Regions from separate parts of the Paenibacillus gansuensis genome, predicted to be linked through region 1. Evidence: a T-box and tRNA genes for the amino acid it is inferred to sense, from the RefSeq annotation. Region 1 holds a T-box; the other holds one or more tRNA genes.

Region 1 (14,872 bases):
GAGACTGCGGTCTTATGGTGTATGATATCGATAAGCAGCAGGTCCAGGCCGGGGGGAGCGGCTGCGGCTGCTCGGCGGTAGTTACTTACGGCCATATTGTGAAGCAGCTGCGGTCCGGTGCGCTGAACCGGGTGCTTGTGGTCGCTACGGGCGCCTTGCTTTCGCCGATTTCCGTACAGCAAAAAGAGACGATCCCCTGCATCGCACATGCGGTTGCGCTTGAGAGCGGGGTGAATTAAGATGATGCAGTATGTATGGGCTTTTGTTGTTGGAGGTGCCATTTGCGTAATCGGACAGCTGTTAATGGATGTGCGGAAACTAACGCCGGGCCACACGATGAGTGTGCTCGTGGTCACAGGAGCCATTGTCGACGGGCTGGGCTGGTACGAACCTTTGATTAAATTTGCCGGAGCCGGAGCGACCGTCCCGATTACCAGCTTCGGAAATTCCCTGGTGCACGGGGCCCTCTCGGAACTGAAGCGCGATGGGTGGATCGGCGTCATCACAGGCATCTTTGAGGTAACAAGCGCCGGCATCTCGGCGGCGATCATCTTTTCCTTCTTTGCAGCACTAGTATTCAAACCCAAAGGATGATCTGCAAGTCAATCCCAAGGTGAAACGACTGCCGCCGCCGTTGGGCCGCAGCAGTTCATTCCGATATACAGTTAAGCCAAGGACGCCTGCCGGCGTCCTTTTTTTTGCGCAAAAAAACTTTTATACCCCCGGAAGTCACCTAAGTCCCTGCCTGCATACAAAATTTCAACAAAATGGATTCAAGATGATTTATAATAAAAGATGTAACTTTTTTCAATTTCCAGCGTCTATCGCAATACTTGCGTCTATTATCACACAAACTTCTACGCTCTGGAGGGACTATTGTCATGGAAGCGCTTAGCACCGAACACTATAACGTAATACGCAGTATTCGCGAGCATCTGCAGGCTTGCATTCTCGGCAAAACGGATGAGATCGACATGATGCTGACGGCACTGCTTGCGGGCGGCCATGTACTGCTGGAGGACGTGCCGGGGACCGGGAAGACGGTTCTAGTCAAGGCGCTTGCCCGAACTATTCAAGGCCAGTTCCGCCGAATTCAGTGCAATCCCGATCTGCTGCCGACAGATATCACCGGCGTATCCATATATCACCCGAAACAAGAAGCATTCATTTTCCGCCCGGGACCGGTTATGACCAACATTTTGCTGGCGGATGAAATTAACCGGGCCACCACGAAGACACAATCAGCCCTGTTGGAATCAATGGAAGAACGGAGCATGACTGTAGATGGAGAAAGCTACGAGCTTCCTGTACCTTTCCTGCTCTTCGCTACCCAGAATCCGATTGATTTTGAAGGAACATATTCTTTGCCGGAAGCTCAGCTGGACCGCTTTATGATCAAGCTCGGTCTCGGTTATCCGGATGCCGCCTCGGAGCTGCGGATGCTTCAGTCCCAGCAGTCGGTCCACCCGCTGGAAGGAGTGGAGGCGGTGACCGGCACACAGCAGATCCGGGAAATTCAGGAGCGGGTCAAGCAGGTGCACATGGATGAGGCGGTAGCGGATTACCTGGTGAACATTATCCGCAGCACAAGGGATCATGCTTCCGTTCTTCTCGGAGCGAGCCCCCGGGCTACCATCGCTTTATTTCAGGCTGCAAAGGCTTATGCCGCCATTAAGGAAAGAAATTACGTGATCCCTGACGATATTAAATCGCTCGTGCCTTATGTGCTGGGTCACCGGATCCTGCTCCACACCGAGGCGAGAATTAACGGAGCCACTGTTGATTCCGTGCTTAAAGGGATACTGGAACAGGTGCGGGTGCCTGTAAGACTGGAGCGATAGGCTATGAGCATGCGATATTCCGCAAGAGTGTGGGCGGCTGCAATATGCCTCTTAGCTTGCGTGGTGTTCGTTCTTCTGCAGGGCGGCAAGGTATCATCACTCCTGCTTTTTTCCGTGTGCGTATTGTTCCTTTATGTCATACTGGGCCGTTTCAGCGGTGTCCGATCCGCTTACGGAGAGCGCACTCTATCCGGTATCGGGCATGAAGCGGTTTCCGCCGGTACAAGAATCGGAGTGAATCTGGACGTGTCGGTCCCCGGACTATGGCCGATTCCATACCTGACTGTCAGGGACCGTCTGATCAGGCAGGATGGGGAAGAGTGGCTGTTTGAGAACGCTGCGGCGACCGATTGGAATAGAAGCGCGCACGTGTCTTACTTCACTCCGCCGCTGCGTAGAGGACGGTACAGGTTTGCCGAATCGCAAGTGGCCGTCAGCGACGTATTCGGTTTGTTTTCCCACGAAGGCATACTGCGTTCCGAGCAAAGCTTCAGCGTACTGCCTCAAACGGTCCATATCAAGGATTGGCGAAGGCTGGATCAGGCCGTCCGGGGACAGCTACAGCACACGGCCGCCACCCAGGCCGTAAGGGAAACCACGCAGATCAACGGCGTAAGGGAGTATATATACGGAGACAAGCTTTCCAGAATTCACTGGAATGCTACTGCAAAAACCGGAACTTGGAAATCGAAGGAGTTTGAGCGGGAGGCCCGCCCCAAAACCGTGCTGGTGTTAGACCGGAGCGCAGGCTCCTATCCGGATGAGGAAACGTTCGAGCTGGCCGTATCCGTCGCTGCATCTATTATCGACTACGGTTCGCAGAAGGATCTTTCGGTAGGAATGGTTTCCTCGGGCAGTCAGTCGGCGGTTTTCGAGCCCCGTCAATCCAAAGGGATTCACAGGACTTTGACTGATCACTTAATTTCAGTTGAGGCAGACGGATCCCATCTGCTGGGCACCGTTCTGAAAGAGCGGCTTAGTCGAGAATTCCGGGGATGTTTTGTGGTGCTGATCACCCCTGTGCAAAGCCAGAAGCTTCTGGAATCGATGCAGTGGCTGGAACAGCGGCAGATGATTCCGTGCCATATCCATATCGGCCAGGATACCTTTTCCAAGGAATCATGGCACCGGATGCTGAAACGTTCTGGCTATACCGGTTATTCCATTAGGAGACTGGATGAACTGCCTTCCGCACTTGGGGGTGGATCGGCATGAATGTCATCATCCCGGAGGAAACTCCACGGGCTCCGCGTCTGGCGGGTTCGGTATGGAGCCGGCCTTGGCCTCATATTTTGTACGCTTTGTTCATCGGACTTATCCTGCAGCAGTTCATTATCTGGTTTGACGAGTATTGGCTGAAGGATACCGTTAAGCTGGCTAGCATCGCTCTAGGCATTACTTTCATCGTGGAGCTGATTTACGTTCTCCCGGTAACCGTTAGGCTTTTGCTCCAGTTAGCAGGGATAACGGCAGCACATACGCTGGTGCTTGAAGGGTTTATTCCTTTAAACGCAGACACCGGAGGGACGGCCGGCTTTCTTGATATTCTGTGGTATGACCTGAAACTGTTCGATCCCTATATCTGGTATGTGTTAGCGGTTTGGATCATCTACGCCATGCTGCTAAGAGGGCTGACCACACTGTACCGTGTATTCTGTTTGCTGTTGTTCAGCATTTTTTCTTTTTCCGTTATGGATTCCTTCTCCCCGCTTATTTTGTGGGATCAGATCGCTGTCATTCTCGGTTCCGGCTTATGTCTGCTGATCGTCAGAAATTATGCGGAGATTGAACGTAAACACCCTGCTTCGTGGCGTAGCATGAGGCGTAAGCCGGTTCGTGTGTTGCTGCCGATAGTTGTGACTGCGGGTGCGGTGTTTGCCGTCGGGTTAACGGCCCCGGAATGGAAGCCAATGGTAACAGATCCTTACACTGCGTGGAAAAATTCGATCGGCGAACCCGTTTCCGTCAAAGGCAAGGGCGGGGAAGACGGTGATGAGGATAAGAAGGACAGCGATTCTCCTAAAAATGCCAAATCCGGCTACAGCCGTAATGATGAAAAGCTCGGGGGCGGTTTTGACTACAGCTTTACCCCTGTGATGACGGTGGACACATCCCGTAAAAGCTATTGGCGAGGAGAAACGAAATCGCTGTACACAGGCCGCGGATGGAAGAGGGGAGAGGAAGAAGGAGCCCCTTCCCAAGAGGCGGGTTATAACCAGATCTTGAAGCCGTTTCCCGGTTTTGACGATTCGAAGCTGGAAACAGAAGAGGTTACGCAGGTATTCCGCATGCAGAAGCCGCATAAACCCATCTTGTTCGCTGCGAAAGGTCTGGAAATGATCGTGGATGAGCAAGTGAAAGATGCAGAAAGTGTGAATTCCGGACATGCTTCCGCAAGTAACGGAAATATCACCTGGGTACCGAGGGAAGAGGAGCTGCGCTGGTATGATGCGGGATACCCCAATTCATACACTGTAGTCTCCCGCATCCCTGTAATAGATGAAGAGGCGTTGCGCAAGGTGCCCAAAACTGCGGGCCCAGCCATGCAGGATTATTTGGAGCTCCCGCCTACGCTGCCCGACAGGGTACGGGCCTTGGCTCAGGACATCGTTAAGGATGCGGCCAACCCATACGATCAGGCCAAGGCGATTGAATCCTATTTGAACCTGACGTATCCTTATAATCCGAAGCCGGATGTATCCAAAGCCGGCAGCTATGATTTCGTGGACGGCTTCCTGTTTGAAATCAAGGAAGGGTATTGCGATTATTACTCCACGGCCATGGCGGTGCTTGCCCGGTCCATCGGGCTGCCGTCCCGCTGGGTAAAGGGATATACGGCCGGGGAACAGCCGCTCGATAATTTTGATTACCGCGGCGGAATGCCCCCTGAAGCGATTATGGAGCAATTGGAAGGTCCGGGCACATACACGGTCCGCAACTCCGATGCCCATTCCTGGGTGGAGATCTATTTCGAAGGATACGGATGGATCCCGTTTGAACCGACAGCCGGTTTTACGATGCCGCTGCTGGCCCCCGAAGGGGAACAGCTTGAACAATCTGAAACAAAAGCGCCGGATCCTGCAGTTCCGGCTGCAGAAGATGCTTCTTCCTGGCCGAAAGCGACTTTCATCGTTTCAGCCATAATTGTAGTGTTCCTTGCAGCAGCAGCTGTCGCCGCGTACCTATACAAAGAGGCGATTGCCGACAGAGTCGACCGGTGGCGCGGACGTACGCCCGACCGTGCCAATCAACGCCTCGTAGCGGAATTCGAGCGCTATCTGCGCTATGCGAGGCGCAAAGGATTGACCCGCGGGGAACATGAGACCGCGCGGGAAACGATAACCCGCTGGAGCCGCGAGTACAGCTGGCTGCAGCAGGATCTTGCCGCCCTTCTCGGCCTGTTCGAGAAGGCGAAGTACAGCCCTGCGCTCCTCAGCGAGGAGGAGCTGCAGGGGGGCCTTGCCCGCATCCAGTCCTTGCGGGCAGCTTTAAAATAGCTGTTCAGCCCGGCTGGTTGCATCGGGGCTGGACAGGAGAGCCGCACCGGCGTGGTGCGGCTTTTCCATTTTATGCTTGCGGAAGACCGCAAATTGTCGTATGATGACGTTTTCGGGACAGCTCCTTTTTGCATGAAAAAGGACAATTATGGTATAGTTTGCGTAACAAAACACTTACGAGGTGACCGCATGTTCGAGAGGCTTTTACCGCATTTAAGCGTAAAGTCGATTTATGATATTGATTTGGATTCCCTGATCAAACAAGGTATTAAGGGCATCATTACCGATCTGGACAACACGCTGGTCGGCGCCCGCGATCCACTTGCCAATCCTGAACTCATCGCTTGGCTCGGCAAATTGAAGACGCTCGGATTTCAAGTCGTTGTTGTGTCCAATAATAATCATGCGCGGGTGAATACGTTTTGTTCCCCGATCGATATTCCTTTCATCCATGCAGCGCGAAAGCCTTCCACCAAGGCGTTCCGCAGAGCGCTTCAGCTGATGCAGCTTGAACCGCAGCAGACGGTGGTTATCGGAGACCAAATGCTGACGGATGTGCTGGGCGGCAAGCGGATCGGCTTATATACGATTCTGGTTGCTCCGATTTCGCTTCCCGATGAAGGGCTGTTTACGAAGCTGGTGAACCGGAACATTGAACGAATCGCATTATCCAATTTACGCAAAAAAGGGACAGACCCCAGGGAGGGCCATTAATGGCGTCAGAAGATACATTGCAAAGACCGCTTTCCTGCTCGGGATGCGGAGTGAAGTTACAGACGGAGGACGCATCTAAGCTCGGCTACTTGCCGGACCAGGCGCTGGAGCGCGATCCGGTCATTTGCCAGCGCTGCTTCCGGATTAAGAATTACAACGAGGCAGCTGCCATCACTTTGGACCAGGGTGAATTTTTGAAAATTCTCGGCCATGTTGCGAGCACTCAGGCGCTGGTAGTGAATATCGTGGACATTTTCGACTTTGAAGGAAGCATTGTGGGCGGACTGCAGCGCTTTATCGGAAACAATCCGGTAGTGCTCGTCGTGAACAAGATCGATCTTCTGCCCCGAGGCATGAACATGAACAAAATTGTCAACTGGGTACGCAAGCAGGCGAAGGAGCAGGGTCTCAAAGTAGTGGACGTGGTCCTTTGCAGCGCAAAACGCAACATGGGCTTTGACCGTGTTATCGAAGTGCTGGAATCCCACCGTGGAGGAAGGGACATCTATGTTGTGGGCGCGACCAATGTAGGCAAATCGACGCTGATTAACAGGCTGATTCAAGGCTACAGCGATTTGGATTCGGAATTGACGACATCCCGTTATCCCGGAACCACGCTGGATCTGGTGAAAATTCCTCTTGATGACGGCAAGTTTATCATTGATACGCCTGGAATTGTGTACAGTTCGCGTATGACGGAGCTGGTTTCCCGCAAGGATCTGGGGACGGTTATGCCGGAGAAACCGATTAAACCCATGGTGTTTCAGCTGAATCCGGAGCAAACGCTGTTCTTCGGGGCCTTGGCAAGGTTCGATTTTGTGAAAGGGGAACGGCAGTCGTTTACCTGCTACGTATCCAATGCCCTGGAAATACACCGGACGAAGTTGGAACGAGCTGACGAGCTGTATGCTGATCATGCGGGAGAACTTTTGACGCCGCCTTCCAAAGAAGGACTCGATGAGCTGCCAAAGTGGACAAAACATGAAATCCGTGTGCCGAAAGGCAGCAGCTCGGACATTTTTATCTCCGGGTTAGGCTGGATCCGTGCAAACGGCGAAGCGGGAGCATTGGTCAACGTGCATGTTCCTAAGGGAATTAAAGTGCTGCTAAGAGATGCACTGATCTAATTACCACGGTCAGGCAGTATAGGCGCGCCATCCGGTTCGCCTGCGGGACTGCCGGCAAAGGGGAGTTTGGCTAGATGGGATTGGGAGATCAAGGACGGTTGGACAGCTATACGCAAATGTTCGGTGTTTTCGGGGATCCGGTAAGGCATTCGCGCTCTCCGGTGATGATGAACCGGGCGTTCCAGGCGACAGGCGTGAACGGCGCCTATGCGGCTTTTCACGTAAAGCCAGCCGAACTGAAGCAGGCGGTCGAAGGCATCCGCGCTTTGGGATTTCGCGGCGTGAACGTAACGATTCCGCATAAAGTGGAAGTCATGAACTATTTGGATGAGATCGACGAAGGGGCCCGGTTTATCGGCGCTGTCAACACGATCGTCAATGAGAACGGAATGCTGACCGGCTATAATACCGACGGCATCGGCTATGTACGCTCTTTGAAAGAAGAGACCGGCATTACACTCAAGGGATCACGAATCGTGATTATCGGAGCGGGCGGCGCTGCGAAAGGCGTGGCTTATGCCTTAGCCAAAGAGTCGCCCGAGCGTATCGTCATTGTCAACCGGACTGAGGAGAAGGCGCGTGAGCTGGCAGATAACCTGAGCGCGCTTGTCGACGCAGAAGGAATGGGATTGGCTGCATTGGAAAATAGTAAGGAAAGCTGCACCTTGGTTGTCAATACGACATCGGTAGGCATGTTCCCGGACATTGGGGAATTGCCTGCACCAACTTCCTGGCTGAAACCGGGAATGACTGTCAGCGATCTGATCTATAATCCGTTGGAAACCCGGTGGCTTAAGGAAGCGGCAGAAGCAGGGTGCGTTACCCATGGCGGACTGGGCATGTTTATTTATCAGGGTGCATTCGCCTTCGAATATTGGACGGGAATAGAAGCACCTGCCGCCGTCATGAGGGAGACTGTACTTGCATCCCTGCTGCAGGCATCGACAGCCAAGAGTTAGAAGGTAAATGAAGAGAATTGGGGTAATGGTATGTTAACAGGCAAACAAAAGAGATTTCTAAGATCCGAGGCGCATCATCTGAATCCGATCTTTCAAGTGGGCAAAGAGGGCGTAAACGAGAACTTGATTAAGCATATTGAAGAAGCCATTGAAAAAAGAGAGCTGATGAAAGTTTCCATCCTTCAGACCTGTGCCGACGACCGCGATGAAATTGCGGAACAGCTGGCTTCCGGTTCCGGTTCTGAACTGGTACAGGTGATCGGGCGTACAGTCATTTTGTACAAGGAATCCAAGGATCATAAGACGATTGAGCTTCCTTAAGTACGGGAGCGGCCTGCAGGAGGTCGTACTATGAAAGTGGGTATCATGGGAGGCACATTCGATCCCATTCATATGGGCCATTTGATCGCGGCCCAACGGGCGTTGGAGGGGTTACAGCTCGACCGGATCTGGTTTCTTCCGGCATCGGTACCCCCGCATAAGCAGCTGTCCGGCGGAGCTTCGGCTTCCCAGAGGTTAGCTATGGTAAGGCTTGCCACACAGGAGGAAGAAAACTTTGAGGTGTGCGAGGCCGAAATGCGCAGAGACGGCATATCCTACTCCTATGACACTATAGTCGAGCTGCAGGAGGATTTTCCGGGTTATCGATTCTATTACATCATTGGGGCGGATATGGTTCAATATTTGCCAAAGTGGCACAGAATCTCAGAGTTGGCGCAGAGAATCGGGTTTATCGGGTTACAGCGTAAAGGATACGTGCTGGAGAAGGAAACATTGCCTGATTTTCTTCGCTCCAAGGTGGAATTGGTGCCGATGCCTGTCATTGAGGTTTCGTCGACGGATATCCGGATTCGCAGAGCGGAGGGGAAACCGGTCAGGTACACCGTACCTGATGCGGTTGCACGCTATATAGAGGAGAATGGATTATATGCCGGGGAATGAACGGGAACGGATGATGGAGGCCGTGCAGGCTCAAATGCCGGCCAAGCGCTGGCAGCATACGCTCGGCGTTATGGCATCGGCTGTGGAATTGGCCGGGCGGTACGGAGGCGATCCGGAGAAGGCGGACCTAGCCGCATTGCTGCACGACTATGCGAAGTATTGGCCGACGGACCGAATGGAACGCGTGATCAGGGAGCAGAAGCTGCCTCAGGAGCTTTTATCTTATGACAAAGAGCTTTGGCATGCTCCAGTGGGTGCTTATGCGGTTCAGCAAGAGTTCGGCATAACAGACGAGGAAGTGCTGGATGCCATAAGGTATCATACTTCAGGCCGGGCGAATATGACTTTGCTGGACAAAATCGTTTGCCTGGCGGACTATATCGAACCGGGACGCACCTTTCCAGGGGTGGAACGGGTTCGTGAATTGGCTGTGACGGACTTGAATTTGGCGCTTGCCGCAGGATTCGATTCTACAATCTTGTTCTTAATTTCGAAAGGCAAACGGATATTTCCGTTGACAGTGGAAGCACGGAACGGCCTTCTTGCGATGCAGGGAGAATCATAAGATGTACAAGGAGGGTATTGGATGGTAGCAACTTCAGAACAGCTGCTGGAAGCGGTCGTGAATGCCGCTGAAGATAAAAAGGCCATGAACGTGGTGGCTTTGAATCTGCAGGGAATTTCTCTGGTCGCCGATTATTTTGTCATCTGCCACGGGAACTCCGACACGCAAGTGAATGCGATTACGACGGAGATCAAGAAACAAGCGGATGCGCTTGGCGTGACGATTAAAGGTGTAGAGGGCGTTGATACGGCCCGCTGGGTGCTGATCGATTTAGGCGATGTCGTTGTCCATGTGTTCCACCGCGATGAGCGGGAATATTACAACATCGAGCGTCTATGGTCCGATGCGAAAGTGGTTGAAATCGGATGAGTTTGACGGCAGGAACGATTGTTGAATTAACGGTAGACCGCGAAGTGTCGCCGTTCGGGTACTTCCTTACGGACGGCGAAGAGGACGTGCTTCTCGCCTACGCGGAAACCCAGAAGAAGCCTGTGAAGGTGGGCGGCCGTGTGGAAGTGTTTATCTTCCACGATACGGATGACCGCCTTGCCGCTACGATGCGCCGGCCGCTGCTTACGCTCGGCGAGATGGCGCTGCTCGAAGTCGCGGATATCCATCCGCGGCTCGGCTGTTTCCTCGAGATGGGCCTGGGCCGCCAGCTGCTGCTGCCGAACCGGCAGCTTCCGGAGCTGCCTGAGCTTCGCCCGGCCATCGGGGACCGCGTGTTTGTCGAGATGGGACACGACAAACAAGGGCGCCTGCTCGCCCGGCTCGCAGGCGAGGAAGCGCTCATCGAGCGCTGCTTCCACGCGCCGACTTCGTGGAAGGGCCAATGGATGGAGGGCTGGGTGTACAAGCCTCTCCAGATGGGCACCTTCGTGCTGGTGGACGGCGGCGTGCTTGGCTTTGGGGCGATCGGAATGATTCATTCTTCCGAGCGTGTCGGACTGCCGCGCCTGGGCGAACGCGTGAAGGTGCGGGTAGCGTTCGTGCGCGAAGACGGGCGCGTGAACCTGTCCATGAAGCAGCCGAAAGAAGTTGGCAGGGATGAAGACGCCGAGCGGCTGCTGGCGTTCATTAAAGAGCGGCCTAACGGCGGCATGCCATACTCCGACGAGACGGCTGCCGACTTGATCACACAGCGGTTCGGCATCAGCAAATCCGCCTTCAAGCGTGCTCTCGGCAAGCTAATGAAGGAAGGCCTGGTCTATCAGGAAGGAAGCTGGACTTATTTAAAGAAAGAAGAACCCGGCGGGCAGCAATAAGCCATGCCGATGCAAGAAAGGGGCATTCATCGATGTCATACGGTTCTTTCGCCTTTGTATACGACCGGCTGATGGAAGATATGCCTTACCCGGAATGGGTAAGGTTTGCCGAAGAATGTTTCCGCCTTCACTCCGAAGGGCAATTATTCCCTTCCTGCGGGAAGGGAAGCCCGTCCGCCTCTCTGGTGGACCTGGGCTGCGGTACGGGGAGCGTAACACTCCCTCTCGCGGAGAAAGGCTATTCGATTACAGGCATCGACCTTTCGGAAGAAATGCTCTCCGTGGCTCGGCGCAGGCAGGATGAGGCCGGTGCGTCACCGTCCGCGGTTCAATGGATTCAACAGGATATGCGCGAATGGGAACTGGCGGGTAAAACGGATGCGGTCATTTCTTTCTGTGACTGCCTGAATTATTTGCTTGAAGAAAGCGACATCTTACAAACATTCCAAAGAACCTGCGAAGGTTTGCGGGAGGGCGGCTTATTCCTTTTCGATGTGCACCATCCGAACCAGTTGGTCCGCTATTATGAGAACCAGCCCTTCACATTGAACCTGGAGGACGTAGCGTACCTGTGGTACTGCGATTATCACGAAGATCGGATGCAGATTGAGCATGATCTGACGATCTTTGCAGCGGATCCGGAAGATCCCGCAAGCTTCCGCAGGATCGACGAAATTCATACGCAGCGGGCATATGAGCCGGAGTGGCTGAAAGCGAGGCTGCTTGAAGCAGGCTTCAGGGATGTCCGGGTGAGCGCGGACTTTACATTTGATCCCCCCGGAGAAGACTCGGAACGTGTGTTTTTCGCCGCGGTGAAATAGGAAGCTTGACACGGACAGATCCCATTACATATAATTTGAAGTAATTGTTTAACAATACAGGCAGTGATGAGGAGCAGTAACTTTCATTCCATACCTTCAGAGAGGCGGGCTTTGGTGCAAACCGCCGGATGGAATCAGTGAACTCGCCTCGGAGCCTTGCGGCCGAACCGTATGATCGATATTCATAAGGGGTAAGCCGCGACGTTTCACCCGCGTTAAGGGGCAGAGTGAGCAGAGGTAAAGTATACTTGCTGCTAACTAGGGTGGTACCACGGGAATTCAACCTCTCGTCCCTAGCGATTTCGCTAGGGACGAGAGGTTTTTTTGTTGATATCCGCTTCGAGGAAATTACGGATGTATTGTTATGCACAAAGGAGGATTCTTTTATGGAGAAAGAACAAGGATATAACCCTCAGACGGTTGAGCCGAAATGGCAGCGGTACTGGGATGAGAACAAGACTTTCAAAGTGCTGGAGAACGCGGAGAAGCCGAAGTTTTATGCGCTGGACATGTTTCCCTATCCGTCCGGTGACGGGCTGCACGTAGGTCACCCGGAAGGGTATACGGCTACCGATATCGTATCCCGTTATAAGCGGATGCGAGGCTATAATGTGCTGCACCCTATGGGCTGGGATGCCTTCGGACTGCCGGCGGAGCAATATGCATTGAATACCGGGAACCATCCGAATGAATTTACCGTTAAGAACATCGATAACTTCCGCCGCCAGATCAAATCGCTCGGTTTCTCTTATGATTGGGACCGGGAGATCAGTACGACGGATCCCGCTTACTATAAGTGGACGCAATGGATTTTTATCCAGCTGTATAACATGGGCTTGGCTTATGTAGCGGAAGTGCCTGTAAACTGGTGTCCGGCGCTTGGAACCGTGCTGGCGAACGAGGAAGTCATTGACGGGAAGAGTGAGCGCGGCGGGCATCCTGTCATCCGCAAACCGATGCGCCAGTGGATCCTGAAGATTACAGCTTACGCAGAGCGGCTGCTGGAAGATCTGGAGGAACTGGATTGGTCGGAGAGCATTAAGGATATGCAGCGCAACTGGATCGGCAAATCCAAGGGCGCGGAGGTTGCTTTCGATATTGAGGGGCACAGCGGGTCTCAGCTTGCTGTATTCACTACCCGTCCGGATACGCTGTTTGGCGCGACGTATTGTGTACTTGCTCCAGAGCATGAGCTTGTGGCTAAGATCACAACGGATGCACAGCGTGAAGCAGTGAAGGGATATCAGGAGCAGGCTGCCCGTAAATCGGATTTAGAACGTACTGATTTGGCGAAGGAGAAGACTGGGGTATTCACTGGAGCTTACGCAGTAAACCCTGCCAACGGTGAGAAACTGCCGATCTGGATTGCGGATTACGTACTGGCCGGGTACGGTACTGGAGCGATTATGGCCGTTCCGGGGCATGACCAGCGCGACTGGGAATTTGCCAAACAGTTCGACCTGCAGATCATCGAAGTGGTAGAAGGCGGAGATGTGCAGAAGGAAGCCTATGCAGGTTCCGGAGCGCATGTCAATTCCGGTTTCCTGAACGGGCTTTCCAATGAGGAAGCGATGGCACGGATGATCGATTGGCTTGAGGAGAACGGCAAAGGACAAGGGAAAGTAACCTACCGTCTAAGAGACTGGCTGTTCAGCCGTCAGCGGTATTGGGGAGAACCGATTCCGATCCTGCACCTGGAAGACGGTACGATGAAGCCTGTCCCTGTCGATCAGCTTCCTGTCATGCTGCCGGAGACGAACGAAATTAAACCTTCGGGCACTGGTGAATCCCCGCTAGCTAATGTGACCGAATGGGTGAATACGATTGACCCGGAAACGGGCATGAAGGCGAAGCGCGAAACGAACACCATGCCGCAATGGGCGGGAAGCTGCTGGTATTACCTGCGCTTTATCGATCCGCATAACGATAAGGAACTCTGCTCGCAGGATAAGCAGCAGCAATGGCTGCCGGTTGACCTGTACATCGGCGGAGCGGAACATGCGGTTCTTCACTTGTTGTATGCGCGGTTCTGGCACAAAGTGCTGTATGATCTTGGTGTCGTAGATACCAAAGAGCCGTTCCACAAGCTGGTCAACCAAGGTATGATTTTGGGCGATAACAATGAGAAAATGAGCAAATCCCGCGGAAACGTAATCAATCCGGACGAAATCGTAAACCAGTTCGGGGCCGATACGCTTCGGGTTTACGAGATGTTCATGGGGCCGTTGGAAGCGACTAAGCCATGGAATACCAATGGTGTAGAAGGCACTTACCGGTTCCTGGGCCGGATTTGGCGGCTGTTTGTCAATGAAGAAGGCCAAATCCATCCGAAAATTAATGAGGACGGCGGAACCGATACCTTCAAGCGTACATGGCACAAAACGATCAAGAAGATTACCGAGGACTTCGAGAACCTCCGCTTTAATACGGCGATCAGCCAACTGATGATCTTTGTCAACGACGCCTATAAAGCAGAGACGATCCCGGTTCAGGCAGCGAAAGATTTCGTTCAGATGCTGTCGCCGCTGGCCCCTCACTTGGCAGAAGAGCTTTGGGAGAAGCTGGGGCATCAGGAGTCGGTCACTTACGCTCCATGGCCAGTTTATGATGAGGCTTGGACGGTGGAAAATGAAGTGGAAATCGTCGTGCAGGTAAACGGCAAGATCGTAGAGCGTCTTCAAATTGCCGCGGATCTCAGCGAAGCGGATATGCAGGCTGCAGCAATGGAATCCGACAAAGTGAAAGAAGCGATGTCCGGTAAATCCGTCCGCAAAGTAATTGCTGTAAAAGGCAAATTAGTAAATATTGTAGTCGGCTAATCGGAATCCAGCTATAACATACAAGGCTTTGCTGAACACATCAAGAGGTCTATTTCGGCGCATAAAATTGGGCTTCGACCTTGTCGACATCTTCAAAAAATTTACTATGGGTCGTTTCAATCAATTCGTTGAATACACCTTGTAATCTCACATCAAGCAGATGCAGCGCTTCCTCGGTAATTCCGCCGGGGACGCTGACTCTTTTTTGCAAACTCTCCGGGCTGAAGCCTCCGACCGTAAGCAGTTTTCCGGTGCCGAGCACCATCTCTGCGGCGAGACGTACCGCTTCCTCACGGGGTATGCCGGTTTGTTCGACTGCGGC
Region 2 (14,872 bases), on a different contig from region 1:
AGATCGATGAAGAGGACTACACTGTAGTTATGGCCCGTGATGACGGTGATGTGCTGACCTACGAAATTTATCAGCAAAGTTACGGGGGCCTTCCGATCGGTACGGCAACTATGGACATCAGCACCCAACAGATCACAGGCTTCATTGATTTCCGGGAACCCGGAAACGGGGATGACCGCGAATTTATTGCTACTATGCTGATGCAGGAGCTCGATAAGGAAAGAGATTATGATTCCGTCAACATTACCATGATGTATAACGACGAACCGATTGATGAAGTTATGTTTGAAGTGGACTATCATTAACAGGCCGGCAGACGGGCCCTTCCATTTGGAGGGCCCTTCCTTTCTATCCGTGTAAATTTACACTTCCATATTTCGACAAAAACTCCGATAATGGAAGAAGGAAAGAAGGGGATGCCATGCAGGTTACTCAGGAACAGCTCCGCCATGTTGTTTTTTTGTCGGAAGTCGTGCTGGAAGGGAATAAGCGCGGCATGATGGAAGAAACAATCCAACTGTTGTTATACATAGTAAAATCACTGAAGGAAGCGGAAATACCAACAGATGTAAGCCTGGAGATGGAACATTTAACGGCCCAAATTGAAGAGCGGCTGAAGCAGGAAAATGACAGGCTGCAGGAGATTGAATTGAATCTTCATTTTGTCAGAAAGCCCACAAAACCATAAAAGCCGGTTGACCGCTTCTCTCCGGTATCCGTCTCGTGATATAATGAACGGTATTGTATTTATAGATATGAGGTGTAACATGGAACAATTGGAGCAGCAACACCTTTCCGCCAAAGACTTGAAGAACATCCGCCTGCCGATGGTGGAAATTTTCGAGACAGTGGAAGGAGAAGGAACGCGTGCAGGTTTCCCGACCGTATTCGTGCGGCTTTTTGGCTGTAACCTAAGGTGTACCTGGTGCGATACGAAATACAGCTATCCGCCTGAAGAAGCCGAAATGGTAATGTCAATTGCCGATATTATAGAACAAGTAAGCAAATACAAATCAACCCACGTTTGCCTTACAGGCGGAGAGCCTTTGTTGTACGGGACCAAATCCGCGGCACTTATAGAGGCTTTGGCCGATATGGAACGTTTGACCGATATTCACATAGAGACGAATGGCGCTGTTGATTTGAAACCTTTTCTGGCAACCGTCCATTCCCCGAAAGTCCGTTACATTATGGATTACAAGCTTCCGGATTCAGGAGAAGAGGAGCAGATGCTGGTTAGCAATTTTACATTGCTCCGTCCGCAGGATGAATTGAAATTCGTTATCGGAAGTGAAAGAGATTTTCAGAGGGCCGTGGATCTGCTTACCGAGCATCCGACCAAGGCTCTTCCGTTGTTCAGCCCTGTATGGGAAACAATGCCGCCTTACAAGCTCGTTGCTCTGATGCTCGAGCATGGCTTGTCGCATGTAAAGCTGAATATGCAAATGCACAAAATTATTTGGGATCCCGCTATGCGCGGAGTCTAAGGAAAGGTGAGGTCTGTAGCATGAACAGCAAGAAGAAAGCCGTTATCATTCTTAGCGGCGGTTTGGACAGCACAACTTGTATGGGATACGCCAAAACGAGCGGTTATGAGCTGTATCCAATCACTTTCGATTACGGGCAGCGTCATCGGATCGAGCTAGAGAATGCAAGGAAAGTTGCTGAATTTTATGAAGTTTCCCACCGCCATAAAGTGGTTCGGCTCGATTTTCTCCGGGAATTCGGAGGCAGCGCGCTGACTGACGATACGATCGAAGTGCCCGAAGGGGCGGAAAGTCCGGAAGAAGATATTCCTGTGACTTATGTGCCCGGGCGAAATTTGTTGTTCCTATCTATCGCAGCTTCCTATGCGGAAGTAAACGGAGCTGAAGCTGTATATATCGGTGTGAATGCGATGGACTACAGCGGTTACCCGGACTGCAGGCCTGAGTTTATCCGCAAGATGGAAGAAGTGATTGCCGTAGGAACCAAAGCAGGAGCGCAGGGGAAAACACTCTCGATCGAAACTCCTTTAATCGATCTTACGAAAGCCGAGATTATACGGGAAGGAATGAAGATGGGCGTTCCCTACGAACTAACGACTTCCTGTTATAATGGAAAAGAGGAAGCGTGCGGGATTTGTGACAGCTGCAGGCTGAGATTGAAAGGCTTCGCAGAAGCAGGAATGACCGACCCGATCCCATACGAGCAGCATACAACATAATCAAGTATTACCGACCAGGCTCAGGTACACTACCGGGCCTGGTTTTTTAATCACATATGAAACTATAAGTCCCGATAGAGGTTTATCTCAAAATATCAGAAAGTATAAGTTTCACTTTATACTCCATTTTGATATTTCTCCGGAATGAAACGATCTGCTCGCCTAAAGACGGCTTAAGCCGCTTCACCTTGTAATTCAGTAAGTTTCAATGGAATAAAGTTCCAAGTAACAAAAGAGCTTCCCGCTGCGTCTAGAGTGCATGAATGAATTAACAGGAGGATTCAAGGTCATGAAACATGTACGCACCCTGGCGGCTGCCATTCTTTGTTGTTCTGCGGTTAGTTATGCATTACTCGGCGGGTTTCAGATCCATGTCCCTCCGGCAGTGCCGGAAGACAGAGTCACGGCTTTCATCCATCAGAAGCCGCCTGCCGGAATCTCTGCCGGATCGGATGCAGGAAACAGCTCGCCGGCCGTCCCTTCTCCGGTGATACAGATAGGATAACATAAATGAATTAACGTCCGGAATGAAGCGTGACTTTGTTCTTTCCGGTTGTCTTCGACATATACATGGCCTGATCTGCCAGTTGGATAAGTTCCTCGGCGGTCAGGCCTTTCTTATATTTGCTGCAGCCCAGGCTGATAGTTACGATAGATTCGCTTTCTACTCTTCCGCGAATGGCTTCGGCCACCTCATCCGGTTTCACGCCGGGCGCGGTGATGAGGGCGACCAGCTCTTCTCCTCCATACCTCCCTACCAGGCCGATACCCTGCGTTTCCTCGGCCATGATCTCCGCTACTTGTTTCAAAACCCCGTCCGCTTTATGATGCCCCTGGGTATCGTTCAAGGTTTTGAAATTATCAATATCACCGAAAATAACCGATACTCTGTGCTCCGCGGATACATATTGCCGTACTCTGTTAAAGAAGAATTTACGGTTGAACAGCCCCGTTAACCCGTCCGTAATGGAGGATCTGTAGACTGCCTGAAGCAGTTCAACGACCCGGTCAAACAGGATGAAAAAGACGATGCCATAGTATAGCAGCGGCAGAAAATTCTCAACAATCGTTAAGCCGGGCTGCTGATGGTCAAATAAGTATACATTCGCTAGGTGAGCGGTCTGGAGGAAAAAAAAGACGGTCAGGCCGGCCTGATACTTGACGCTTTGTCCTATGTAGGGGGATACCGTATAAAAGCAGATGAACACCAGCAGAAACAAGTACAGCTCAAGCCATATATTATGGACCGCGTATAGCGGTGAATAGACGGGGCTGCCAGGTGTGAACATCGGCGTATTGAACCGGTAATGCAGAAAGGAAATAACTGCGGCTGTACCGATGAAAAAGGTAACGAGGACAAACTCTCTGCCGCCGGTTTTGTTGTATAATTGATAAATAGCAGCATGCAACGCAATAAAGGCGACTATCTGCAGCAGATGGCCCAAGTGAGCCGCATTCAGCCATTCTCCGTTATGCAGCGAATCTAGTACAATCAGTAATTGCGAGACAAGGGTAATAACCAGCGAGAGGGTCAAGGAGAGGTATGCTTTCTTGCGCCGCCGGAGGAATAGTCTTGCCGACATTATGAACATCAGTAACACAATAATGCTGATGCAGGAAGAGGAATACAAGAGACCGGCAGGACCGGTAAGAAAGTCTAATGGTTTCATGACAGGCAAAAGGCTCCGTTCGGGTTGGTCCATCATCGTTCCAAGATGGGTCTTTGGTCTTTCTTTACAGAAACATACGTTCTATTATATCATAAAACCTGGGTAAAAGGGAGGGGAAAACTGCATGAACATATTACAGGCGTTATTTTTTCCGCCGGAACAGCCGGGCGGCGTTTCCTCCATGGTGCCGTATATTCAGGAGAGATTTATCAAGATGGGCTGGGAGATGGATTTATTCTCTCTGCCTAAGCGGATCCGCAACAAGGGTTCGGAAGAAATTAGTTTCGATACGTTTGACTGGAAGCCTTACGGCGGCAATCCGATCGTCGACAAGTACATTCAAACTTACAAGGATTATTTATGGTGGACTCAGCTCCGCATCAAGAAATCTTACGACGTGATCCATGCGCATCATCCGATTGCGGCTTTGGCTATGAAGCAGAGATTTCCCGGCACGCCTCTGATCGTTACGATTCACTCGAGCTTTGAACGCGAACTGCTGTTGAATCGCAAGATTGAAGATACCGGGCCGGAAAAGGCATTTTTGACGAGCCTGTACAGGGAGATCGAACAGAGAGCAGACCGGATCATTACGGTGTCGGACTCTTTTAAAAAGTACTTATCCGAATATATGGACTCGGGAGACAACATACAAGTGATTCCGAACGGATTCGACGATAAACGGTTCCGGCCGGTTCCCCATGAGAATGAAGTAACGCAGCTGATTACCGTCTGCCGCCTTGTACCTGCCAAAGGACTGGATATATTAATTCGCGCCTGCTCCGAGCTGAAGCGCAGAGGGCATAATTATGTGCTTCACATTATAGGAGACGGTCCGATCCGGGAAGAGCTGGAGCAGCTGGCGGTGGAGCTGGACGTATATGAAGAAACGATATTTTACGGCTATACCCTGCATCCTGAAGAGTTTATGCCCTTCTTTGATGTGTTTGTGCTGCCTTCAAGAGCGGAGGCGTTCGGATCGGTGTTTGCAGAGGCGGCTCTTTGCTGGCTGGCTCTGGTCGGTACGAATGTAGGCGGCATCGCTGAACAGATCCAGGACGGCCAAAACGGACTCCTTGTTCCGCCTGAAGACCCTGCCGCTTTGTGCGATGCGCTTGAAAACCTCATTATGGATCCGAGTTACCGTTATCAGCTGGCGAGGGCGGCATCGGAGAAAGCAAAACGTTCCTATTCACTGAACCGTGTCATTCTGGAGCTGAAAGACATGTACCGGAGTTTCGTGCCGCAACATATGCTGAGCCTCCCGGAGGAAGCGGCTGCGAAGGAGGATGAAGGGGAAGAAAGCGCGCACTGAAGACATTGCGCCGCTTATTCCTTATGCGATTCGCCGCCTCCAGATCATCATCCCGAGCCAAGCAATGCTGATGGCGCCGAACAACGGATACAAAGTGGAGAGCAGAAACGTAAACCCGGCCTGGCTGACAAGATAGCATAAGCCGAGGATCAGCAGCAGAATCCATTGAGAATGCAAAGAGGACCGCTGCGAAATTTGGATCATGATCCCGTAGACATCCGCAAGAAATGTTGTAAAAATTTCCGCATAGATGATGACGATGTAAATAAGCTGCACAGTCATACCTAAACCCGAAATCAGATGTCCCATGGGAATGTCGAACTGTGTGATGCCCGGCATCTGTGCCGACAAGGCAAAATGTCCTGCCAGCAGCATCGCGCCCACCCCGATACCCCCGAGAATCCCTCCCCACAACAGCGGCCTGCGGTCCGTCACCGAGGAGCCTAGGGGGACCAGCACAGCCTGCGCCATTGATAAGTTGAATGCTGCGTACAACAGCGGGGATGTCCATATTTGGGCCAGGGAAAAATCTCCAGACAGCTCGAGCCAATTACTGCGCGCAGGCGATTGCAGCGTGTGCGCAACGACAATACACGTAAACGAAAGCATAACCGGCACTACTAATGAATTGACAGCCAGAATTCCCCTCATCCCGTTCGAAAGCACCAGGTAGGCAAGGACCAGCGTCACGGCCAGGCCGGTCTGGTACGAGATATGCAAATGCTCTTCGAATACCGAACCTGCCCCTGCCAGCATTACGGAAGAGACACCGAAGATAAGAAACATCGACACGGTGCTTATGCGTCTGCCCCAAGCTTCTCCGAACAAGTGCTTATTGAAATCTTCATAAGATGCCGCCCCGATGTCATGGGACATGAGCATTAATTTTGTTCCCAGCCATATAAAAAGGATGCTGGCGGCCGCGATCGTAGCGGCCGCCCACCAGCCGTAACGTGTAAAAAACTGCAGGATTTCCTGGCCGGTGGCGAAACCAGCCCCGACTACCGTGCCGATATAAGTAAATGCTATTTGCAGTGTTTTGCCGATCGTTCTCATGCACAGCCACCTTTCCGGAGGATAGAACGCTTCTACCCTTATATATTCAGCGTATGTCTGCTTTCGGACGGGCATACCTGTTAATAAAGGTTGCGGGCTTTTCAACATTTGTGTTAATTTACAAATAAGAAAACGGGGAGCGTGGACTATGGAACAATTGAAGCAGAGAATTTTACAGGAAGGCAGCGTAGTAAACGACCAGGTGTTGAAAGTGGATGCGCTGCTGAATCATCAAGTGGACCCGCAGCTGATCATGGAGATGGGCCGCGAGTTTGCCCGCAGATTCCGTGAGGAGCGTATCACGAAGGTACTGACTGTCGAGTCTTCCGGTATTTCGATCGCGTTCGCCGCTGCATTTGAGCTAGGCGTTCCGCTGGTTTTCGCCCGCCGCAGGAAATCGGTAACGACGGATAATGACGCCTACTGCGAGAGAGTTCCTTCATTTACGAAAGGGATCGTTACGGACATTATGGTATCCAAGCGTTTTCTTAGCTCGGAGGACCGTGTATTGTTCATCGACGATATCATTGCCAACGGAGACGCTGCACGGGGATTAATCCGTATAGTAGAAACGGCGGGAGCAGAGCTGGCCGGGATGGGCGTCGTGCTGGAAAAGACGTTCCAGGCCGGCGGCCGGACGATCAGGGAACAGGGAATCCGCGTGGAAACCTTGGTCAAAATTTCTTCATTAGCGGGCAACCGGATCGTATTTGAGGAGTAGAGTCAGCGGAGGGTTGGTAATTTTAATGTTTCGCGCCTTCCCACCGCAGGGATTTTATTTTATAATAAATGGTAAGTCACGAGGGGAGGCGAAAGTTATGGGGAACGAACAAATGGCCGAGTTTTTTACGAAGAAATTATCCGATGCCAAAATACATTTTGAGCGCGCGTTAGACTGTAAGCATACGGAGTTTGACGATCTATATCCCTATATGATCGAGCATCCTCAATTTTTCTGGTACAAACGCTATGTTGCCTGGTCAGAACTGTTGACTGTCGTCAAGCTTTGCGAAGAGCTGTCCATACCTTGGGCGGAGCAATTCACACCTGCACAGACAGAGTATATCGGCAAGCGCGTAATGTCCAGCACCGTTCTGGACTGCTGGTATGAAACCAATGATTCTAAAGAAACGGTAGGCTGATTTTCGGCTGCGGGTTTCGGCAATTATATAGACAAAGGCCTAAATGTTATTTCGTTTAGGCTTCTTTTTTTGAACAAGAAAGGGGATATACCGTTGATTACAGATGAACAATTAGATGAATATAGAATTAACAGCACGAAGCTGAGGGTCGTCCGGGACGCGTTGGAAACAAACGATGTCAAAGGCATCGTAGTCGCTTGGGATGAGGAAAGCGTGATGATCCGCAAACAGAACCGAAGGATTGTAAAACTTGACCGCAGCTATATATATCAGCCGGCTGATGAGGAACGCGCACTTATATTTTAACCCCGACAGGGACAACCTAGGTTGAATGGATTTACCGCCCTTGCGAACAGAAACATATAAGAGGGTAAATCCGAACTGTCTAGGGAGGAACCTGAGCATGACTGATCATAAGATGGAAAGTAAAGTAGCGGCCTACAAGGATGAGCTGAGCCACATGTCGGAGCAGTTGCCCGAAGTTGTGCAATCTTATCATAGCTTTACGGGGGAGTGCTTTCAGCCAGGAGCGGTCGACGCCAAAACAAAGCAGCTGATCGCCTTGGGCATGGGCCTGTTCGCTAACAATGAAGTGTGCACGTTCTATCATGTCCGCGAGGCTCTTCACAAGGGAGCTTCCAGGGAAGAAATCATGGAGACCGTTGCCGTGGCCGGTGCTCTCGGCGGAGGCCATGCGATATCCCAAGGTGTCACAAGGGTTCAGAAAGCGTTAGAGGGTATCGTACATTAAAGTAGAAACACCTTGCTCCTTGGCATCATTATGCCTTTGAGACAAGGTGTTTTTTCAGAAGCGGGGAGGTTACGCCGCGTGCTCCATTTTCACTTTTTTGATTTTGATGGATAGGATCAAGCCTTCCCCGCTGATCACGGCTTTGGAGTCAAAGGCGGTCTCAAAAAATTTCTTCTTTTCTTCGAATTGTTTCACCGTCATGCCGATAGGCAGTTTGTACTCAAATATATAATATTCCGGATCTTCGTTCTCAGATATACGGTAAAGCGATGGGAACAGCTTATGCGTCTTCTTATTGGAACGGGTAACCGTGACATAAAGCTGCGTACGTTCAAATGTGGTCTTCATGATCCGCCGGTACCTGTTGTTCCAGCTTGAACGCCATAAGAGAATGAAAGCGGCCGTTACGAGTATAAACAGCAGAAGCTGTCTGCTGTTGGCCTGAAGCCACAGGTATGCGATATCGGTTTGTCCCCACCATGTTTCCATACCGGAAACCCCCTAAAAGCGATTCGTTACTATTATACTTATACGGGGCTTGGGCTAATCATTCACAAGTTGGGGTCTGGCTTCATGAAATTTTTAGCCAACTCCCGGGTGATCTGCTCTTGTCCTTCGTCGTTGTTCTTCAGGTCCCCGCGGACCATGCCGGTAATGCGGATGCGGTAGTTGTCTTCCGCAGGGGCGGCGGGAAGAAAGGTCAACGCTCCGGGATCATCAGGACGGACGTCGAAGCCGCAGGCTTTCAGGCATGCGGTCAGCTCTTCCAGATTAGGTTTGCGGTCCTCGCTGACATAAAGCAGCCCGCGAAGGCGCTTTGTTACGTCCGGATGCTCATGATCTACTTCAAATTGTACAATCCATTCTTTATCCATATGTCCTCCTTGATCGCTGCTGTTTATCCGGTAGAATGTACATATTTACCAATGGTTATACCGTTGACATTCACATGGAATTCGTGGTAAGATCTTATTTGTGACGACGGCGAACATAACAGTTTAGTCGAAGCGATATGCGGTCGTGGCGGAATTGGCAGACGCGCACGGTTCAGGTCCGTGTGGGCTAACCCCCCGTGGAGGTTCGAGTCCTCTCGACCGCACCAACTATAACGATGACAGCCCTCTACTTCGGTAGAGGGTTTTTTAGTGAAACTAATCGAAGAAATCCGGCGAAATGTCCTCAACAAAAATTGTTGACATCTATCCTCGAACTTGATAAGATATTCCTTGTGACTCAGCAGTACGGTTTGTAAGGCTGAAGCATTTGCGGTCGTGGCGGAATTGGCAGACGCGCACGGTTCAGGTCCGTGTGGGCTAACCCCCCGTGGAGGTTCGAGTCCTCTCGACCGCACCAACTATAACAATGACAGCCCTCTACTTCGGTAGGGGGCTTTTTTATTCTGATACGCGACTGAAGGTCCGGCCTGATCGCCGGTTCCGTATGCAGCAGCAAATACCCGGTTACGGCATCGGCCATCGCCTTAGCGACGGTTTCCTGGCCTTTGCGCCCTGTCAGCAGCGCTCTGTCCCGGGGATGGCTCATAAAACCCATTTCAACAATGACAGCAGGGATAACGGTCTGGTTCAGCAAGTAATACGTTTTACCGCGCTTTGGCTGGCCATGCGTGCCGTACACTTTGTCTAAGGCCGTTTGGAGCTGCTTGGCCAGCAGGTAGCTATGCAGGTTGCGCTGATACAATACTACGGGTCCGCTTGCCGATGAAGGGCCCCAATTCACGTGCAAGGATACGAGGAGTCCGCTTTTAATTTCCCGGGTCAATTCTTTTCGGTGAGCCAGATCTTTCCGGTGCCGGGAAGAGCTGCGCAGCCACTCGTTATGATCGCTTAATGCGTAGTCTCCTGTGCGGTTCAGAACAGTTGAGATCCGGCGTTTTTCTAACTGGTGATAGAATCTTTTGGCAATCTTCAGGTTGATATCCTTTTCGAGCAGGGTACCGAAGCTGGTTCCGGCATCCACACCGCCATGTCCGGCATCTATAATTACCTGAGTAGAAAGGACGGGCATTGCCAAGGCCGTGGAGGCGGGGAAGGCGGCTGCCCAGGCGAGCAGTGCGCACAGTAACCAAGAAAGGGAACCGCTTGCGAATCTCATCGTTCATCCTCCTTCTGAAAGTCTACCTTCTCATGATGCGCACCCGCGCCGATTTCATGCAAGGCGGTTACTTTTCCGGCCAAACGGGCATAATAGGAGTAAGAAGAGGAGGGATGCAAGGTGGCCAAAGGGGAAGATCTCATTAAATACATTACACAACAGGTTGTAACCTATATGGAAACCCCGAAAGAAATCCGAAGGCAATCCCGCCAGGAGGCCGTTAAGGAACCTTGGTCGACCCGATGGTTCGGGATGATTCCCATGTCCTTGGAAATGTTATTCCAAAAAAACCGCCGCAGCAAAAAAGACACCTGATCCCGGAAGAGCCGGAGAAAGGTGTCTTTTTTGTAAATGCCAGCATTCAATAAAATCCGCCTGATTGTTGTAAAGAAGAAAATGATACGGCCCGTGTGCTGTCCTCGTGGTGCAGCAGTACATAGGGCTCACTGCCTGGTCTTACTTCAAAACCGACCACAGCAGCTGTATAGCCCAGCGTTCGGCCGAAAGGCTCCCAGGAATAAACGGTCTTCCGCTTTTGCCGCAGGAGTGCTTCCAGCGCGTCGAATGTGGGTACCGTTTCCGGTGCCTTCCGAATCCACGTAAGCGTTTCATATGGATCGAAGGAAGCGAGCATCAGGGAATCCGGTTCGGCAGAGGAAGCTGCCGCGGAGGTTGGCATCGAGACGGAAAGCCTGCCGTAAGCAGCCATTTGCGCTTTATGTAAAGGCAGCAGCTCACCGGTTCTCGGTTCGAAATATAGTATCGTTCCGTCCCTTTTTGTGACCTGCCAAAAGGCTTGCAGGGGGGAGAGGTATACCGGCATGAACTTATATTTTCCATTGTTCTGAAATGCGTACCAAGATAATGTACGGGGGATAAGTTCCTGCTGCAGCATGGCAGCATACAATGTTTTGAGATTGAACAGGGCAACCGTCCCGCGGCCGTACTCTGCCAGGGTAAGCGTTCCGTCATCGCCCGCTGTTATGATCAGATAACCGGCGTCACGGCCATTCACATTCAGCAGGACCAGCCAGCCGTGCGTACCGGGACCGAGGGCCGTAACCTCGATGCCGGCACGCTTCCAGCTCTCATAGCCTTGTTGCTCCGAAAGCGTCTCCAGCTGGACCTTAATAAAATCCTGGAGCCTGTCCTTGGTTGCAGGAGCCTCATTGACAACTGCGGCGGGTTCAGTTCCTCCAGACGGTACAGCTTGAACGGCACAGGGCATGGATAAAGTTAGAGCTATACATAAAATACCGAGTAAGGTCCGTTGGTTGGCCAGCATGGTCACCTTCTTTAGTAGGATCGTCCTTCTTTTATACTTATGCGTTCATATTACTAGAGATGCCGTAAAAAGGCTGTTGCAACCTGTCAGAAGAAATGGCGGAACAGGCTGTTTTTTTGCCGCCTCTTAGCGAGAAAGGTCACTTCAAAGCAGCTTGCAGCGGATCAAGGTGGAAGATTCCGCAGGATACCGCGTCAACTTCGACGCGCGGTCTGTATTGCCATTCGATTTCGGATTTACGATTATCGAACTGCGCCTGGATTTCGTTCTTCTTTTCTTCCTCTTCCATACCCTTCAGCAGATCGGTATAGTAACCCTCAATCCGAAGCAATTCTTCTTGAAGCCGTTCCTGGGCTTCTTCCGCCCAGCTGTGGTCATACTGCTTAATCTTGCGCTCGAGCAGCTGTTCGAGCTGGCCGGCGGCCTTTTGCAGAGTTACCGTGCGTTTGGGCGTAAGCACGTGTGCAGGCAGCTTCGGCGTAAGTTTGCGCTCGGACAGCCCGCCGTAAAAATTCTCGACGATCTCCCCCGTCGAGAGATTCATCCCCAGCGAGTGGAGCTCGTCGCGCTTCATGTCGCAGATAAACTGCGCCTTGAAGTTGACGCACAGCCACGTGCTGTACTGCATGGGGGAGCCGGCGGCTTTCTGTCCGCGGTCCGGCTCTTCAAACAGGCAGACGTAGCGGCCTTTGCTGCGCGCTACATCAAACAGCTGCAGCAGCCGCTTGCTGCCGAACGTGACGTGATCCTGCGGGACCCGTGCGACCGGCGAAGTCGGCACGAAGCCGAAGTACCGTCCGAGGATTGATTCCCCTTGCGGCTGCTGTGGTCCTGCCGTGGAGCTGATGACGCCGGGGCGGGCCGGCTGGCCTTTGGCCGCGGTAATTTCCGCGTGCTTCTCCGGATCGAAGACGAATGTATACGTCATCGTCTGGGGTTCCGCCCCGGTACGCTCCACAAAGCTCCAATAGTAGGTTCTGCCGGTCAGCTCCCTGTCAGCAGCAGGGGACAGTTTGGCCGTGACGTAGGCAGGATGCTTCTCGATAATCTGGCACTCCGTCGCTTCCAGAAAGCGCATCACATATTTTTGGATCTGTTTGTTATTCATGAGCGGCCCTCCACAATCCGGCCGAGGGCGCCGTTATTTAAGAAAGCGCCTGTTTCCTCCCCGGTTTCCTCGGTTTCCAGCTCCTGTCTGACCCCGTGGATCGCCTCGCCGAGCTGGGACAGATTTTGCCTGATTTCCTCATCGTTTTTGGACTCGAGGATGATTTTGTACAGGGAGTTTTCAAGGGAGGAATTTTTCTTTTCCAGTCGCTCCAGAATCATATCCAGCTGGCCGATGACGGATTCGAACATATTGATTTTTTCATGCAGCAGGTGGATGATATGCTCTTCGATGGTTCCGACTGTAGACAGGTTGTAGATGTTTACGTCGTTCTGCTGCCCTAGACGGTGAATGCGGCCGATCCGCTGTTCGACCCTCATCGGGTTCCACGGCAGGTCAAAGTTGATGATATTATGGCAAAATTGAAGGTTAATGCCCTCGCCGCCGGCTTCCGTCGCCACCATCACTTGAGCGCGCCCGCGGAACAGGTCCATCATCCAGTCTTTTTTCCCCCTGTTCATCCCGCCCCGGTAAGGAACGGCAATCAACTTGTGGTCTTTAAAAAACTTCATTAAATACTCCTGCGTCGCGCGGTACTCGGTAAACACGATCACTTTGGAATCCATCGTCTGGATGAGCTCCATCGCTTTTTCCGCTTTGGTATTGGCCTGAATCTGCTTGATCCGGTTGACCAGCTCCCAAATTTTCGGACGAACGGGGGAGTCTTCGGAAGTTTTTTTGAACATATTCACCAGTGTGAGAAAAACGGCGTCCCGGCTGCTGCACACTTCCCGCTGCAACGTGACAAGAGAGAGGGCGCTGGATATGTCGCCGCCGGCATCTTCATAACGGGTTTTGACAAACTGTGTGACTCCGTCGTACAATGATTGCTCTTCATCGGAGAGGATGAGCGGTACGTTCTTCACATTCCGCTTGGTGAAGCCCAACCCGTCGCCCCGGCGGTTACGGATCATGATTTTGGAAAGCTCCTGCTGGAGCTGGTCCTCGTTCTTTGCCACCCGTTTGTCCACAACGAAATTTGCCGAAAAGTTGCCCTGGCCGCCCAGCTGGCCTGGTTTCAGCAGGGTAATCAGGTTATAAAGCTCGCTCAAGTCGTTCTGCACAGGCGTGGCTGTCAGGAGAAGGCAGTATTTTTTCTTTATCTGGTTAACGAACTGGTAATTGGTTGTTTTCTTGTTCTTCAGCTTATGCGCCTCGTCGACGACCAGCATGTCGTATTCCTGGCCCAGCACGATGTCCCGGTGGGGATCGCGTTTGGCGGTGTCCATGGAGGCAACCACCACGTCATGCTGTGTCCACATATAGGCTTTCCTCTGCGCAACGGCATTGATGCCGAACTTCTGGTTCAGCTCCCGCACCCATTGGAGGACAAGCGAAGCGGGCACGAGAATGAGAATGTTGCGGACCAGTCCGCGGACGATATATTCTTTTAAAATAAGGCCGGCTTCTATCGTTTTGCCGAGTCCCACTTCATCGGCGAGAATGGCGCGGCCGCGCATTTCGTGCAGCACTTTCTTGGCGGTGTCAATTTGATGAGGAAGAGGCTTGAGCGTGTGGATATGATTGAGGCATATTAATTCGTCAAATCCGGATACCAGCTGGGACTGCTCCGCTTCCATGCCGAGCTGGAACAGGGTCCAGTCATCCCAGGGACCGTTCTTGTCCGTGCGGGTTTCCATATCTTCCAGCCACGTTCTCTGAAAATGAATCTGCAGCTGTCCGTTCAAATTCCGCGTCTGCTCCGTCTGGTTCGTTTTGCGCATGCTGTTCTGTTCGCCCCCTTGGTCCTATGATGTAACGTTAGTATGGTCCAAAAATTGGCGAATCAAACCCATAACCTTTCATGGTAAAATGGGAAGTCTTGAGGGTAATAGAAAGAGTGGGACGGAAGAACGCAGCTGTGTCGGGGTCTCGCGGGTTTATGGCGGTTTTTGTCGTTAAATATTAACAAAAATCATAAAAAAGAGAGATTCATAGAGAAAACGAAAGCAAATCGGGGAAGGTCGTCCGATAAGTTGGGATAATCGTCTTTCGGTCATTAGATGCACAATATGTAGTATAGTATAATGGGATTCGCACACAATATATGGTACTGAATACATACACTATTACAGGCTCTCTCATGCGGCTGGATCCGCCTGTTTTTGCCCTTATATAGCCGTTTTTCGTATTTTCGACATTTGTGGGCGGTGCCTTGTGTTTGTAT

The links. A T-box is a leader RNA that pairs with one kind of tRNA and senses whether it is charged. The one in region 1 lies ahead of leuS (leucine--tRNA ligase), so its partner is inferred to be a tRNA-Leu.
Region 2: it encodes a tRNA-Leu, which carries the amino acid that the T-box ahead of leuS (leucine--tRNA ligase) is inferred to sense. The anticodon was not compared.

Annotation. Positions count from the first base shown of each region.
Region 1 covers NZ_JBHUME010000007.1:400,599-415,470, forward strand. The annotation lists gene spoVAD (stage V sporulation protein AD) at 1-239, shown strand, start outside; gene spoVAE (stage V sporulation protein AE) at 244-594, shown strand; gene ACFSUF_RS09565 (AAA family ATPase) at 882-1,841, shown strand; gene ACFSUF_RS09570 (DUF58 domain-containing protein) at 1,845-3,056, shown strand; gene ACFSUF_RS09575 (DUF4129 domain-containing transglutaminase family protein) at 3,053-5,338, shown strand; gene ACFSUF_RS09580 (YqeG family HAD IIIA-type phosphatase) at 5,528-6,052, shown strand; gene yqeH (ribosome biogenesis GTPase YqeH) at 6,052-7,179, shown strand; gene aroE (shikimate dehydrogenase) at 7,254-8,138, shown strand; gene yhbY (ribosome assembly RNA-binding protein YhbY) at 8,169-8,459, shown strand; gene ACFSUF_RS09600 (nicotinate-nucleotide adenylyltransferase) at 8,490-9,080, shown strand; gene yqeK (bis(5'-nucleosyl)-tetraphosphatase (symmetrical) YqeK) at 9,067-9,645, shown strand; gene rsfS (ribosome silencing factor) at 9,667-10,014, shown strand; gene ACFSUF_RS09615 (CvfB family protein) at 10,011-10,910, shown strand; gene ACFSUF_RS09620 (class I SAM-dependent DNA methyltransferase) at 10,943-11,731, shown strand; T-box leader at 11,786-12,029, shown strand; gene leuS (leucine--tRNA ligase) at 12,118-14,550, shown strand; gene comER (late competence protein ComER) at 14,600-14,872, opposite strand, start outside.
Region 2 covers NZ_JBHUME010000008.1:43,598-58,469, reverse strand. The annotation lists gene ACFSUF_RS12375 (hypothetical protein) at 1-305, shown strand, start outside; gene ACFSUF_RS12370 (hypothetical protein) at 422-688, shown strand; gene ACFSUF_RS12365 (7-carboxy-7-deazaguanine synthase QueE) at 768-1,487, shown strand; gene queC (7-cyano-7-deazaguanine synthase QueC) at 1,508-2,206, shown strand; gene ACFSUF_RS12355 (hypothetical protein) at 2,496-2,711, shown strand; gene ACFSUF_RS12350 (sensor domain-containing diguanylate cyclase) at 2,722-3,876, opposite strand; gene ACFSUF_RS12345 (glycosyltransferase family 4 protein) at 4,001-5,191, shown strand; gene ACFSUF_RS12340 (YkvI family membrane protein) at 5,213-6,247, opposite strand; gene ACFSUF_RS12335 (xanthine phosphoribosyltransferase) at 6,396-6,968, shown strand; gene ACFSUF_RS12330 (hypothetical protein) at 7,066-7,389, shown strand; gene ACFSUF_RS12325 (hypothetical protein) at 7,483-7,695, shown strand; gene ACFSUF_RS12320 (carboxymuconolactone decarboxylase family protein) at 7,793-8,140, shown strand; gene ACFSUF_RS12315 (hypothetical protein) at 8,210-8,629, opposite strand; gene ACFSUF_RS12310 (hypothetical protein) at 8,692-9,015, opposite strand; tRNA gene ACFSUF_RS12305 (tRNA-Leu) at 9,155-9,242, shown strand; tRNA gene ACFSUF_RS12300 (tRNA-Leu) at 9,406-9,493, shown strand; partial or broken gene ACFSUF_RS12295 (N-acetylmuramoyl-L-alanine amidase) at 9,611-10,165, opposite strand; gene ACFSUF_RS12290 (YqzE family protein) at 10,373-10,567, shown strand; gene ACFSUF_RS12285 (hypothetical protein) at 10,614-11,537, opposite strand; gene ACFSUF_RS12280 (YqhG family protein) at 11,677-12,645, opposite strand; gene ACFSUF_RS12275 (DEAD/DEAH box helicase) at 12,642-14,429, opposite strand.